Regions from separate parts of the Roseovarius sp. EL26 genome, predicted to be linked through region 1. Evidence: riboswitches for the same ligand, from Rfam matches in the RefSeq annotation. Region 1 holds a riboswitch; the other holds the start of a gene.
The links. A riboswitch is a leader RNA that binds a small molecule or an ion and turns the genes downstream of it on or off. The one in region 1 is predicted to bind thiamine pyrophosphate.

Region 1 (7,564 bases):
CCTGTTCGATCAGCACGAAGTTATCTTTGCCGAAGGGGCCCCGACAGAAAGCCTATTCACTGGGCCAGAGGCGCTCAAGTCCTTTTCAACAGAGTTGCGCGAAGAAATTCTGACGCTTTTTCCTGAGCTCACGATCACCGATGGTGCCCCTCGGCCAGCGTTACCCCTTCCTTCCGGAAAAGTGTCACGACAGCTGATTGCACGTCACGCCAAAAACCAACAGCCGCTGCTGCAATCCTTTGCTCAACCCCGTCTCTAGCTGAGGGCCTTAATCCGGCGGTGCAAAAGCCGCGAAAACCTCGGCGGCGGTCATCTTATGTGTGTCACCTGCAAAGGAGTAACTGTCCGGTTTTTGATCGATAAAGATCTCTTCGTTTGCTCGTACATCCGATGGATCATCCAACGTACCAAACCCAATATGCAATTGCCCGTGATGTGGGCCTTGTGCCGTGACACGGTAAAACAGGCTCGTGCCACAGGTTTTGCAAAATCCACGCTCGGCCCAGTCTGAAGACGCATATGTCGTGATATGTTCATCCCCGTTAAAGCTGACCTGATCAGCCGCAGCTTGATAACCAATATACACCCCACCCGACCATTTTCGACACATGTCGCAATGGCAAATACCACAGGTATCAGAAGCGTTAGCGATATTGTAACTGACGGCCCCGCAAAGGCATGATCCAGACTTGTCCATTGAAATCTCCGTGCTTGATAATGGCGCCAGATTGACAGCAGAACAAAACAGGAATCAAGTCAAAGCGTTGTGACAAGCCAGTTTAAGCCGACAAATACCGAACCGCCCCCAGCCCGGCCCAGCGCCCTGTGGCCAGACAGGCCGTCAACAGGTAGCCCCCGGTCGGGGCCTCCCAGTCCAGCATTTCACCGGCGGCAAAAGTGCCGGGTCGTTGGCTGAGCATGAAGTGCTGGTTCAGCGCGTTAAACCGCAAACCGCCCGCAGTCGAAATCGCCTCGTCCATCGGGCGTAACCCGGTATAGGGCACTGGCAAGGCCTTGATCACTGGGGCCAGATCGTCGGGCAAGGGTCGGGCAAACTCCATCAGCAGGGCCAGCTTAACCGGGGGAAGCTTTAACGTCTTGCGTAAATGATTGGAGAGGCTGGCTTTGCCGCGTGGGCGGCTCAGCCGTTTGCGGAGCTGATCCAATGGTATGTCTGGCAACAGATCAACAAACAGCGCGACCCCCTCTCGCAAAGCCGGGGTCAGCGGATAAAGCCCGCCGCCCTCAAGACCGCGCACCGAAATCACCGCCTCCCCGCGTGAGGTCAGATCACCTGCCTGCCAACGCACCGCCTTGAGCGCCGCGCCAAAGTGAGGTGCCATATGACCCGACCACGTGACAGACAGTGCCGCATTCGACGGTTGGAACGGTGAAATCTCTGTTTCAGGCATGAGCGCCGCCCAAGCGCCGTCTGATCCCAGACGTGCCCAACTGGCCCCACCGCAGGCTAGAACGGTTGCGTCGGGCGTTGCTGAAACCATCCCATCAGGCGTTTCAAACTGCAGCGCATCGCCTTGCCACCCTGCCCAGCGCCAACGGGTTTTCACTTCGACGCCTTGCCCCTCTAGCCGTGCCAGCCAATTGCGCAATAGCGGCGAGGCTTTCATCACCTTGGGAAATACCCGGCCGGTAGAACCGGTGAACAGATCCTGCCCCAACCCCTCGGCCCAAGCCTGCACGTCGTCCGGGCCAAAAGCCTCCAGCATCAGGCGCAACTCCTGCGCGCGATCGCCGTAAGCCGCAAGGAAGTCATCATACCCTTCCGCCTTGGTCAGGTTCAGCCCGGACTTTCCGGCCATCAGCAGTTTGCGCGCCGGGCTGGGTTTCGCCTCGGCCACCAGCACAGAATGCCCCGCAGCCGAGATCACATCTGCCGCCATCAGCCCGGCGGGCCCAGCCCCTATGACGACAACCTGTTTCATACGACTGGTGGCAATCCTTTGTGATGTACAACACGCTGTGGGAATGGAATTTCGATGTCATACGCTTGCAACGCATTCCAAATCGCAAACAGTACCTTGGGCGTGAACTTGTTCTTGCCATCATCAATTCCATTGACCCAAAACTCCACCGCAAATTCCACACCGCTATCGCCAAAACTGCGCAGCTCGCAATCTGGGTATTCGGGATCGGTCAGCACAAAGTCCAACTTGGCCACGGCAGTCTCAATGATTTCGGGCACAAGATTGATGTCGGTGTCATAAGAGACAGAGAATGGCGCCTCATACCGGTTGGCACTACCCTGATCAGAGTAATTCACCACCCGCGTCGTGATGAAATCCGAGTTCGGGACAACGATCCACTTGCCATCATAGGTTTCCAAAATCATCGCGCGCGCAGTGGTTTTCACAATGGTACCGGCCTCGCCATTGTCCAGCTCAACATAGTCGCCAACCGTGGCCTGCCCTTCGATCAACAAGATGATGCCCGATATAAAGTTCGATGCGATCTGTTGCAGGCCGAAACCGATACCGACACCAATCGCACCCCCCAGCACCGCAAGACTGGTCAGGGAAATGCCAAGGATGTTCATCAAGATCAGAAAGGCGACACCAAAGATCGCAACCTCTGCCGCCTTGACCGCCAGCTGTCGGGTTGCGGGGCGCATTTCCTCTTGCTGATGAATATATGTGGCAGATTGATCATTGGACCAGCGGCCCATCCAAAACACTGCGCCGCCAATAACCACGGCCTTGACCAGCCACATCAGATCAAACGACATATTGCCTAATGGGACAACGGTTTCTTCCAGCTTAGTTGTCACAAAATCTAGCAGCCCCAGTGCATAGAGCGCGGCGACCGGCATCAGGATAAACTTACCCAGCAAGATCAGAAACGGATCTTTGAGGATATCGCGCACCAAAATGCGCACTGCGAGGAGCATGAAGACGCGTTTACCAAAAGCGATGACCGCGCCAGAGCCAAAGACGGAACGGGTCACACCCTCGCCCACACCAGTGAACATATAGGCCATAAGCGGCAGGATCAGCGGCAGGAAGGTCAGTGCAATCAGCCGTGTGCGGGCAATGACATGCTCCTGCCCTTCAGGCGGGGTCAGAATACGTTTGAGGCCCGGGGTGATCTTGCGGCTGCAATAAAGCGCCGCCAGAAAAGCCACGATCAAGAGCGCCAATTGCGACCATGCGGCAGGGCTGAGCAACCAACCCCTGGCCACATCCATACCCTGCTGGGCGTATTCCATTGCCTGCTGTACCACCTCAGGCGGATTTTCCCAATCCATTTAGACACCTCTCACTCATACGACTTGTGCCTGTCATGCCCGGTGAGGCGGCGAGGATCAAGGGGAGTGCCGCTGGTTCTCATCATATGGCCAAAACTGGCTAACGATAACACCAGCCGCTTAATCAGTTGTGTTTCACGCCCCGTCGATTTAGGGAGGCATTACCTTGGGGTGCTCGGGCAACCGCGCTGAGATGCTGAAAAGCGAACCCGTTGAACCTGAACCGGCTAGAACCGGCGGAGGGAAGGTTATCGGATCATTCATCCATCCTTACCCATTCCGTCGCAAAGGAGGATGATGTGAAACATCTATTTTTTGCTGCGGGCGTTTTGAGCGCGACTGTTGTTGCTGCTGAAACACCTGAACTGACTGTATATACCTATGACAGCTTTGTCTCGGACTGGGGCCCCGGCCCGCAGATCAAAGAGGCATTTGAGGCCAACTGTGGCTGCACGCTGAACCTTGTCGGCGTCGAAGATGGCGCGGCCCTGCTGGCGCGGCTGAAGCTGGAAGGTGAGAATTCCGATGCGGATGTCGTTCTGGGTCTGGACACCAACCTGATCGTCGCTGCCAAAGAAACTGGCCTTTTGGCCGAACATGCAGTCATCGCCGAGTATGACCTGCCGGTAGAATGGACCGACAGCACATTCGTGCCCTACGACTGGGGTTACTTTGCCTTTGTTCTGAACGCTGATGCAGACGCACCTGAGAATTTTGAAGCGCTGGCCGCCAGTGACGTGAAAATCGTTATCCAAGACCCGCGTTCCTCAACGCCCGGTTTGGGTCTGTTACTGTGGGTCAAAAGCATCTACGGCGATCGTGCGCCTGAAATCTGGGCCGGCCTGTCTGACAACGTTCTGACCGTGACCAAAGGCTGGTCCGAGGCTTACGGCCTGTTTCTGGAAGGTGAGGCCGACATGGTGTTGAGCTACACCACCTCCCCCGCCTATCACCTGATCGCCGAGGAAGACACCAGCAAGAAAGCCGCCGCCTTTGACGAGGGTCACTATATGCAGGTTGAAGTTGCGGCCAAGCTGGCCGGTGCAGATCAGCCCGAGTTGGCCGATCAGTTCCTGACCTTCATGGTGTCGGACGCCGCACAGGCGATCCTGCCAACCACCAACTGGATGTACCCGGCGGTTCTGCCCGAGGCGGGCCTGCCAGACGGGTTTGAGACGCTGATCACACCTGAGAAATCTCTGCTGCTGAGCGCCGAAGACGCGGCCGCGATGCGTGACGAGGCACTGGCCGAATGGCTGGGCGCGCTCAGCCAGTAAAACCAACCTATGGGATCAGCGCCGCAGCTTTGGTTGCGGCGCTGATCCTTGGTGCCTTGGCCGCCGTGGCCTTGCGCGCAGAGCCCGGTCGCGGGCTTGGGCCCAGCGATTGGGCCGCTTTGAAATTCACCCTAATACAAGCCTGCCTGTCTGCCGCGATCAGCGTAGCGCTAGCCATTCCGCTGGCGCGCGCGCTTGCGCGGCGGCGGTTCTTTGGCCGCTCTGCGCTCATTGCCTTGTTGGGCGCGCCGTTTATCCTTCCGGTCATTGTTGCCATTCTGGGGCTGTTGCAGGTCTTTGGCCGCTCAGGCTGGGTCAATACAGCACTTGAAGCCCTCGGCCTGCCGACGGTTTCAATTTACGGCCTGCACGGTGTGGTTCTGGCGCATGTGTTTTTCAACCTGCCACTCGCAACCCGTCTGATCTTGCAAGGTTGGCAAGCCATTCCAGCAGAACGCTTTCGCCTTGCCGCACAACTAAATCTCAACGGCACAGCAATGTTTCGCCTGATCGAAGGGCCGATGCTGGCCCGCACTATGCCCAGCGCGCTTGCCACCGTGTTTGCCATCTGCCTGACCAGCTTTGCTGTAGCCTTGACCCTTGGCGGCGGCCCCCGTGCCACCACGATTGAGCTGGCGATATATCAGGCGTTCCGGTTTGATTTTGATCTGGGCCGGGCGGCGATACTGTCGGCCTTGCAAATCGTGTTGACCGCCACCGCAGGTCTCATCGCCCTGCGTCTGGCGCGCGGCGAGGGATTTGGCGCGGGCTTAGACAGACCCGTGCGAAGGTGGGATGGAGATACCGTTGGAGCTCGTGCATTGGATACCCTTTGGATTGCTCTGTCTGCCCTATTTCTGCTGTTGCCCTTGGGGGCAATCATCGGTGCGGGACTAGCCAATCTGATGGACTTGCCCGAGGTGGTATTTCGCGCGGCGCTGACGTCTGTTCTGGTGGCCATTGTCAGTACGGTCATCTTGCTTTTGCTGGCCCTGCCCATGGCAATGGCCATCGCCACCGGGCGCGGCACTTTGGTTGAACTGAGTGGGATCTTGGGCCTCGCAGCCTCCCCTTTGGTGATCGGCACTGGGTTGTTCATCATTTTGCGCCCTGTGACCAATCCTGCAGACTGGGCCTTGCCAGTCACCGCCTTGGTCAATGCCATCTCCGCCCTGCCTTTTGCCCTGCGCATTCTGGTGCCCGGCACCCGAGACGAGGTCGCACGCTATGGCCGGCTGGCGCTATCGCTGGACATGGCTGGTGCGCCCTTTGTCTGGCGCGTGCTGCTCCCGCGCCTGCGTCCGCAAATTGGGTTTGCTGCTGGACTGGCTGCGGCTTTGTCTATGGGGGATCTGGGGGTGATCGCGTTTTTCGCCGGGCCGGATTTTGCAACGTTGCCGTTGCAGACCTATCGCCTGATGGGGGCCTACAAAATGGATGCTGCGGCTGGTGCCGCACTGCTATTATTGATTTTATCCTTTGGCGCGTTTTGGGCGCTGGACCGTGGGGGGCGCTGGCATGCTGAGGCTTGAGAATTGCAAAATCCAGAATGGTGCCTTCGCCCTGTCGGCAGATCTATGCGTTGAACGCGGACAATCCGTTGCCGTCATCGGCCCTTCAGGCGCAGGGAAGTCCACCTTGATCGAAGCCATCGCCGGGTTTCGTGATTTGACACAGGGGCGCATGACTTGGGATAAACAAAACATCACCAATGCCGCCCCCGGCCAACGCTCCATCGCGATGCTGTTTCAAGATGGCAATTTGTTTCCGCATCTTACGGCGACGCAAAACGTCAGTCTTGGCATCACGCACAGCAAGCGTTTGACAGCGGATCAGACGCAGGCCGTAACGGCGGCGCTGACACGCGTTGGACTATCTGATCTTGGCAACCGCAAACCCGCTGAACTATCGGGTGGGCAACAAAGTCGCGTGGCGCTGGCACGGGTGCTGGTTCAACGGAAAGATCTGTTGTTGTTGGATGAACCCTTTGCTGCGCTTGGGCCAGCCCTAAAGGCCGAGATGCTGGATCTGGTCGCAGAGCTGGTGGCAGAAACCGGCACCACTTTGATGATGGTCAGCCATGATCCCGAAGATGCCCGGCGCATCACAGATCAGGCCATTCTGGTTGCAGATGGCATGGCCCATCCCCCCGCCCCGACCCAAGCATTGCTGGACAACCCGCCCGAGGCCCTGCGCGCCTATCTGGGCTGATCAAAGCGCGCGCCCGGTCACCCAGACCTGTTTGATCGCGCGATCATCGCCCATCATGATAGTAGGGAACAACGCCTCCCAGATGTCCTCAGCCCGGTTCGCCCGCTGCGCTATGGCCGGGGTCGAGGCCAAATCAAGCGCAATCAGATCCGCCTCCATTCCAGGAATGACATTGCCGATCTTATCGCCCAGATGCAGCGATTGCGCAGATCCAACCGTGGCCAGCCAATAAAGCTGCGCCGGGTGCAATGGTGTCCCCGTCAACTGACCAATCTCATAAGCCGCGGCCATGCTGCGTAGCATGGAAAAGGATGACCCGCCCCCGGTATCAGTGGCCAACCCAACAGCAAAACCATCTGCCTTGCGTTGTGTCATATTGAACAACCCCGAACCGATGAACGTATTCGAGGTCGGACAATGGATCAGGCTAGCGCTTACCTCTTTAAGCCGGTCAATTTCACGCGGTTCTAAATGGATGGCATGGCCATAAAGACCTCGCTCTCCCAACAGGCCATAAGCCTCATAGGTATCAAGATAATCCCGTGCTTGCGGGAATAGCGATTTGACCCATTCAATCTCATCCACCTGCTCGCTCAGATGGGTTTGCATCAAGCACTCGGGATGCTCTGCCCAAAGGTCACCCAGTGCCCGCAACTGTTCTGGCGTTGAGGTCGGAGAGAACCGCGGCGTGATTACGTAAGATAATCGCCCCTGCCCGTTCCATTTCTGCAGCAGGCGCTTACTGTTGTCATAAGCTGATTGCGCCGTGTCACGAAGACCCTCGGGCGCATTGCTATCCATACAGGTTTTGCCA
Region 2 (7,564 bases), 500 kb from region 1:
GATCATTTGGGTAACATCCTCGGCGACACAGCCGCGCGAAAGGTCGTTGGCGGGTTTATCCAGCCCTTGCATGATGGGCCCGATGGCTGCGTATCCACCCAAACGCTGGGTGATTTTATAGCCAATGTTACCTGCATCGAGATTGGGGAAGATCATGACGTTGGCCTGTCCTGCCACATTCGAGCCGGGGCTTTTTTTCTCGCCTACCGAGGGGACAAAAGCGGCGTCAAACTGCAGTTCACCATCAACGTTCAGGTCAGGGCGGTTGTCGCGCAGGGTTTGTGTCGCGGTTTCAACCTTGGACACGGCAGCATGTTTGGCACTGCCCTTGGTCGAAAACGACAGCATGGCGATCTTTGGCTCTTGCCGCAGGAGCGACTGGCAGGATTTTGCGGATGCTTCTGCAATGGCGACCAGTTCCTCGGAACTTGGGTCAATCACCAAACCACAGTCTGAATAAAGCATGGTTCGGCCGTCATCAGCCGGCGGATACATCAAGAAGAACGAAGACACCATCGCCGCATCAGGGGCCTTGCCGATCACCTGAATCGCGGCGCGCACGATGTCTGATGTGGTGTTGACCGCGCCACCAACGGTGCCAGTGGCATGGCCCAGACGCACCAGCATGGCGGCATAGGTCACGGGGTTCATAACAGCCGAGTGCGCTTTGGCCTCGTCCACGCCTTTATGCTTGCGCAACTCATGGAACGCGGCGGCAAAGTCTGCCGTCAGATGAGATGTGGCGGGATCATGAATTGAAAGGTGCGAACTATCAGGCGCATTTTGCGCCTCAAGCTCGGCTTGGATGTCGGCCTTGGGACCGACCAGTATGATGTCAGCAATATCTGCTGAAATGGCGGCAAGCGCCCCCGCAACAATGCGGGGATCACTGCCTTCGCTGAGTGCGATGGTTGGGCGGCTGACAGAGGCCAGCGATTGTAGAAGTTCAACCGGGCGAAGTGTCATACCGTCCAACATCCCTACTCTTAGACTTGCTGTTCGCGCATGTCGGCCTTGTCGATCCCGGCAACTTTGACAGGGTTCTTCATGGCGTCGCGGCGGAATGGCTCGCCCAATTCTTGGTTGATCATCGCTTCAATCAGGGTGGTGATACCGTTTTTCTGATCTTCGCAAGCCTGTGCCAGCGCATCGGTCAGCTCGTCCATGGTGCGGGCGATGACGCCTTTCAGACCACATGCGTTGGCGATACCAGCGTAAGACACTTGCGTGTCCAGCTCGGTGCCGACGAAGTTGTCGTCGAACCACAGAGTAGAGTTACGCTTTTCAGCACCCCACTGATAGTTACGGAAAACAACCTGTGTGACGGCAGGCCATTCTTCGCGGCCAATCGCGGTCAGCTCGGTCACGGCGATACCAAATGCGCCGTCGCCGGAGAAACCAACAACAGGCACGTCTGGGCAGCCGATTTTTGCGCCAACAACCGATGGCAAGCCGTAACCACAAGGACCAAACAGACCAGGTGCCAGATATTTGCGGCCTTCTTCGAATGATGGATAGGCGTTACCGATGGCGCAGTTGTTGCCGATGTCAGACGAGATGATCGCGTCTTTTGGCAGGGCTGATTGAATGGCACGCCATGCTTTGCGTGGTGACAGCCACTCTGGCTTGTCTGCTCGTGCACGCTCGTTCCAGGTTGTGCCCGGATCGTCTTGCTCGTGATCCATCGATGTCAGTTCTTGCGCCCAACGTGATTTTTTCTCAGCGATGTTTGCTTTGCGTGCGTCACGACCTTCGTCGCCAGCGCTGTCGGAAAGCTGTGCCAGAATGTTGGTTGCAACGGTTGCCGCGTCACCAACAATACCCACTGATACCTTCTTGGTCAGACCAATGCGGCTTGGGTTGATATCAACCTGAATGATTTTCGCATCTGTCGGCCAGTAATCCATGCCGTAACCCGGCAGAGTGGAGAATGGGTTCAGACGGGTACCAAGGCAGAGAACAACATCTGCTTCTTTGATCAGTTCCATGCCGGCTTTGGAGCCGTTGTAACCCAGAGGACCCGCAAACAATGGGTGCGAACCTGGGAAGGCGTCGTTATGCTGGTAGCCAACACAAACTGGGGCGTCCAGACGCTCGGCCAGTGCTTTGGAAGCTGCGATGCCGCCATTTGACAGAACGGTACCGGCACCATTCAGGATGACAGGGTTTTTCGCGTCTGACAGCAAAGCTGCGGCTTCGGAAACGGCTGTGGCACCACCGGATGGCAGTTCGAATTCAACAACCGCTGGCAGATCAATGTCAACGATTTGAGTGAAGTAATCACGTGGAACGTTGATTTGTGCAGGGGCAGAAGCGCGCTTGGCGTTCATGATAACGCGGCTCAGAACTTCGGCCATACGAGTTGGGTCGCGAACTTCTTCTTGGTAGCAGACGCAGTCAGCAAACATGCGCATCTGTTCCATTTCCTGGAAACCACCCTGACCCATGGTCTTGTTTGCAGCCTGTGGCGTCACCAGCAGCAGTGGCGTGTGGTTCCAGTAAGCAGTTTTAACGGCAGTCACGAAGTTTGTGATACCTGGACCGTTTTGCGCGATCATCATCGACATTTTACCAGTGGCACGGGTGTAACCGTCCGCCATCATGCCACCTGAACCCTCATGCGCACAGTCCCAGAAGGTGATTCCGGCTTCGTCAAAGATGTCCGAAATCGGCATCATTGCAGAACCGATAATGCCAAAGGCGTGTTGGATTCCATGCATTTGCAGTGTTTTTACAAATGCTTCTTCGGTGGTCATTTTCATGGGGTGTCTCCTGAAATGGAAAGGGACCGGGTGGGGTCCGAATGATTAACGCGAAACTACGGTGCAGAGACGCCCGGGAATAGGGCCAGATTAAATTCCGAATAAAGCCAGTTATGAGTAATCGTCCAAGACTGAGGCCAGTCTGGAAATCCCTTCTGGAATCCGGCTGGCCGAAATCGACGAATAAGCCAGTCGATAATAGTTTTTGACAGGCTCTTCGCCACCAAAAAAGGAATGACCCGGCTCGATCAAAACGCCTTTTTCGCGCAACAAGAGATCCAGTTTTTGAGTATCGACATGATCCGGTGCACGCATCCAGATTGAAGAGCCGCCAAACTCTCCCTGCCCTCCGATTCTAAGGCCGTGATCGGCCAGTGCGGCCTCCATCACCTTGCGACGCTCGGTAAAGACCTGCCCCATCTTGCGAATAAGGCTGTCATAGTGACCCATTGACAGAAAATAAGCCGCCGTGCGCTGAATGTGTCCCGGTGGGTGGCGAAGCACGCTGGCGCGCAACGCCCGCGCTTCGCGAATAAACGGTTTGGACCCTACAATATAACCCAGACGCAGACCTGGGAAGATGGACTTGGAAAAACTGCCGATATAAACCACACGCCCATCAGTATCGAGTGATTTCAAAGCGGGTAAAGGCGAACGTAGGAAAGAGATTTCAAACTCGTAGTCGTCTTCAACAATCAGCGCCTCCATATCTGCCGCTTTAGCCAGCAGATCCTTTCGGCGTTCCAATGGCATTGTTGCATTTGTGGGGGATTGATGGCTCGGTGTGGTAAAGATCACATCGGCCTGTTCGGGCAATTGATCAGGCGGCAAGCCACCCTCATCTACGTTAATCTCGGCAAGGTGGCAGCGTGATTGCATCAAGATATCGCGTAGAGCGTGATAACAAGGATTTTCGATCACAGCCGTGCGGCGTTGCGTCAGCAAAACCTGCGCCGTCAGCCAAAGCGCATTTTGTGCACCCATCGTGACCAAGATCTCATCCGGTTCAGCCAGAATTCCGCGACGGGGCAAGGTATGTCGCATGATGAATTCAAGCAGCCGCGGATCATCCTGATCATAATAATCTGCCGTCAGCGCACGAAAATCCTTTTGCCCCAGCGCCTGCAAAGCACAATGCCGCCAATTGGTATGATCAAACAGTGCCGGATCTGCCTGACCATAGACAAAGGGATACTTATATTGCGACCAGTCCTGCGGTTTGACCGGTGTGGCGCCACCCGTGAACCGGTGTCCAATCGCGCGGGTCCAGTCGACTTTGTCTTGCTTTGGGTGACGTGCCACCAAAGTTGATGGCTCTGGCGCGTTACAGGACACGAAATATCCCGACCGGTCGCGCGCCTCAAGATAATCATTCGCCAGCAATTCGGTATAGGCCAACGTGACCGTGATACGGCTAACGCCCAGATGTGATGCCAGCTTACGCGACGACGGAAGTTTTTCACCTTTGCGCAGGCGGCCCGATAGAATCCCCTCGGCAATCATTTGCTGTATCTGCGCCTGCAAGGTGCCACGCGCATCGGGGTCCAGAAAAAAGGTTTCTATCGAGATTGCCATCGTGCCATTCTATTTTGGACTTATTTATCATCTCATTTGGACTTACACAGTTTTTATCATCTTGTGAACCCGCACGGGCCACTCCCTCAGAAAAAACACTTTCTACGCTCAAGAAAAAACCAATGAAACAAGGTGAGTTGTACAATTCCCCGGGCCGTGAACTTCATACTCACCCAACAAAAATGATCTCATATATTACCCTCATATCAAACTTTCTGAAATAGATTCACTTGACCTAATTTATCCTTCCCCCTAGACCTGAGCCTACGCAGGGGGGTCCCGACAGGGGACTGAGAGGCTGACACGGCATTATGCCAGCGATGCGACCCTTTGAACCTGACCCAGTTGATACTGGCGTAGGAAGCATGGATACACATCGCACCTGAGGGGCGTGTTGTCTGAATAAGAAGGGGGCTTTCCCTTTCTGTTTCCCTAGCCAAAATTCATCTGGTGTCTTTTTGAGTTGTACGCTTGAGGAGCACCACAATGAACGTCCCCAACCCCAAAATCACTACGGGTGAATTGCCCGCATCCCGTAAGATTTATGTCGAAGGCAGCTTGCACAAAGATATTCGCGTGCCAATGCGCGAAATTTCCGTGCACCCCACTGCAGGAGAGCCCCCGCTGCCGGTTTACGACAGCTCGGGACCATATACAGACCCCAACATCCTAACCGATATTCGCGAAGGCCTACCCGCCCTGCGCCGCAGCTGGATTGAGGCACGCGGCGATGTTGAAGACTATGATGGTCGCGAGATCACCGCAGCTGACAATGGCTTTGTTCAGGGCGAGCGCCTGACGCCAGAGTTCCCGGTCAAGCCACGTCCGTTGCGCGCCAAAGACGGCAAAGCGGTGACGCAATTGGCCTATGCGCGGGCTGGTATCGTGACGCCGGAAATGGAGTTCATCGCCATCCGCGAAAACCAGCTGCGGGACACAACACCCGAGGTCCGTGATGGCCATGATTGGGGCGCGAACATCCCCGACTACGTCACGCCAGAATTTGTCCGCGATGAAGTCTCTGCTGGCCGCGCCATTATCCCGGCCAACATCAATCATCCGGAATCTGAGCCGATGATCATCGGGCGGAATTTCTTGGTCAAGATCAACGCTAACATGGGCACTTCGGCTGTGACCTCGTCGATGGAGGAAGAGGTCGACAAACTGGTCTGGTCGATCCGCTGGGGCGCTGACACGGTGATGGACCTGAGCACCGGCCGCAACATCCACAACACCCGCGAATGGATCATCCGTAACAGCCCAGTGCCAATCGGAACTGTGCCGATGTATCAGGCGCTGGAAAAGGTGAACGGCATTGCCGAGGACCTGACGTGGGAGGTGTTCCGTGACACGTTGATTGAACAGGCCGAGCAAGGCGTGGATTACTTCACCATCCATGCCGGGGTGCGCCTGCATATGGTGCCAATGACCGTGAACCGAGTGACAGGCATCGTTTCGCGCGGTGGGTCGATCATGGCAAAGTGGTGCCTGCATCATCATAAGGAATCATTCCTGTATGAGCACTTTGACGAGATCTGCGACATCTGTCGCAAGTATGATGTCTCTTTCAGCCTTGGCGATGGCCTGCGTCCTGGATCGCTTGCTGACGCCAATGATGAGGCGCAGTTTGCGGAGCTGGAAACACTGGGTGAGCTGACAAAAATCGCTTGGGCCAAAGATTGTCAGGTGATGATCGAGGGGCCGGGTCACGTGGCCATGCACAAGATCAAAGAAAACATGGACAAGCAGCTAGAGTGCTGTGACGAAGCACCGTTCTACACGCTTGGGCCTCTCACCACGGACATTGCGCCGGGATATGACCATATCACCAGCGGTATTGGTGCGGCGATGATCGGTTGGTTTGGCTGCGCGATGTTGTGTTACGTGACGCCTAAAGAGCATCTTGGGTTGCCAGATCGGGACGATGTGAAAACCGGGGTAATCACCTATAAAATCGCTGCGCATGCCGCCGATCTGGCCAAGGGTCTGCCGGGCGCGCAGCGGCGTGATGATGCGTTAAGTCGCGCACGGTTCGAATTCCGTTGGGAGGATCAGTTCAACCTGTCATTGGATCCAGACACCGCCCGTGAATTCCATGATCAAACCTTGCCTAAAGAAGCACACAAAGTGGCGCATTTCTGTTCGATGTGTGGGCCGAAGTTCTGCTCTATGCGGATTTCCCACGACATCCGGGCTGAGGCGCAAAAAGAAGGCATGGAGGCGATGGCAGCCAAATTCCGTGAAGGCGGCGAGCTGTACGTGCCCGCGCGGGAAGAACCGGAAGACGCGGAATGATCACCATCGCCGGGGCGGGGCTGGCTGGCCTCGCCTGCGCTTATGAGCTGTCCAAACGCGGCATTGCAGTCACGCTGTTTGATTTGGGTGATGCGCCCGGATCAGACAGCGTGGCACGCTTTGCCGGGGGCATGCTCGCGCCATGGTGTGAACGTGAAAGTGCCGAGGAGGATGTCATCACACTCGGTACGCGTGCCGCAGGCTGGTGGGCGCAAATTACAAAGGTGACGCGCAATGGTACATTGGTTCTTGCCGCGCCCCGGGACCAGAGGGAATTGGCCCGCTTTGCGCTGCGTACCACAGGCTATCGCAGTGTTTGCAAAACCGAGGTTTCAACCATGGAACCGGCGCTTGCCGGGCAGTTCCAAAACGGGTTGTTCTTTGGGCAGGAGGCGCATTTGGATCCCCGTCAGGCATTACGGGATCTGGCCAAAAGAGTGCAGTATATGGGGGGGATCATCCACTTTGATACTCCAGCTCCGGCACAGGTGGATCTGGATTGCACTGGCATGGCAGCCAACTTGCTGGACCTGCGCCCTGTACGTGGAGAAATGGCCATTCTGCGCTGCCCGGAGGTTACGATCAGCCGGACCATCCGTCTGCTGCATCCACGCATGCCGCTGTATCTCGTGCCGCGTGGAGACAGTCATTATATGATCGGCGGTACAATGATCGAAAGCTCCTCAACGCGCCCGCCGACCTTGCGCTCGCTCACGGAGCTTCTGAATGCGGCCTACACCCTGCATCCAGCGTTTGCTGAGGCCAGTGTTGTTGAACTTGGCGCGGGCCTGCGCCCGGCTTTCCCGGATAACCTCCCGCAGCTGATCGAACAGAACAACACGCTGTATCTCAATGGGCTTTATCGCCACGGCTTTTTACTTGCCCCAGCCATGGCTGCAACAGTGGCAGACCGGCTGGCTCACCACACGACA

Region 2: it holds a riboswitch for thiamine pyrophosphate, as region 1 does, so the genes downstream of both, thiC (phosphomethylpyrimidine synthase ThiC) here and thiB (thiamine ABC transporter substrate binding subunit) in region 1, are expected to answer to the same signal.

The regions. Positions count from the first base shown of each region.
Region 1 is NZ_OUMZ01000005.1:622,248-629,811, reverse strand. Features, by position in the region: gene D9A02_RS04960 (Hint domain-containing protein) at 1-259, shown strand, start outside; gene D9A02_RS04955 (GFA family protein) at 269-697, opposite strand; gene D9A02_RS04950 (TIGR03862 family flavoprotein) at 780-1,943, opposite strand; gene D9A02_RS04945 (mechanosensitive ion channel family protein) at 1,940-3,262, opposite strand; TPP riboswitch at 3,420-3,524, shown strand; gene thiB (thiamine ABC transporter substrate binding subunit) at 3,562-4,539, shown strand; gene D9A02_RS04935 (thiamine/thiamine pyrophosphate ABC transporter permease ThiP) at 4,515-6,071, shown strand; gene D9A02_RS04930 (ATP-binding cassette domain-containing protein) at 6,058-6,750, shown strand; gene guaD (guanine deaminase) at 6,751-7,564, opposite strand, start outside.
Region 2 is NZ_OUMZ01000005.1:119,098-126,661, reverse strand. Features, by position in the region: gene pta (phosphate acetyltransferase) at 1-966, opposite strand, end outside; gene xsc (sulfoacetaldehyde acetyltransferase) at 987-2,762, opposite strand; gene D9A02_RS02525 (PLP-dependent aminotransferase family protein) at 2,874-4,337, opposite strand; TPP riboswitch at 4,598-4,717, shown strand; gene thiC (phosphomethylpyrimidine synthase ThiC) at 4,824-6,632, shown strand; gene D9A02_RS02515 (FAD-dependent oxidoreductase) at 6,629-7,564, shown strand, end outside.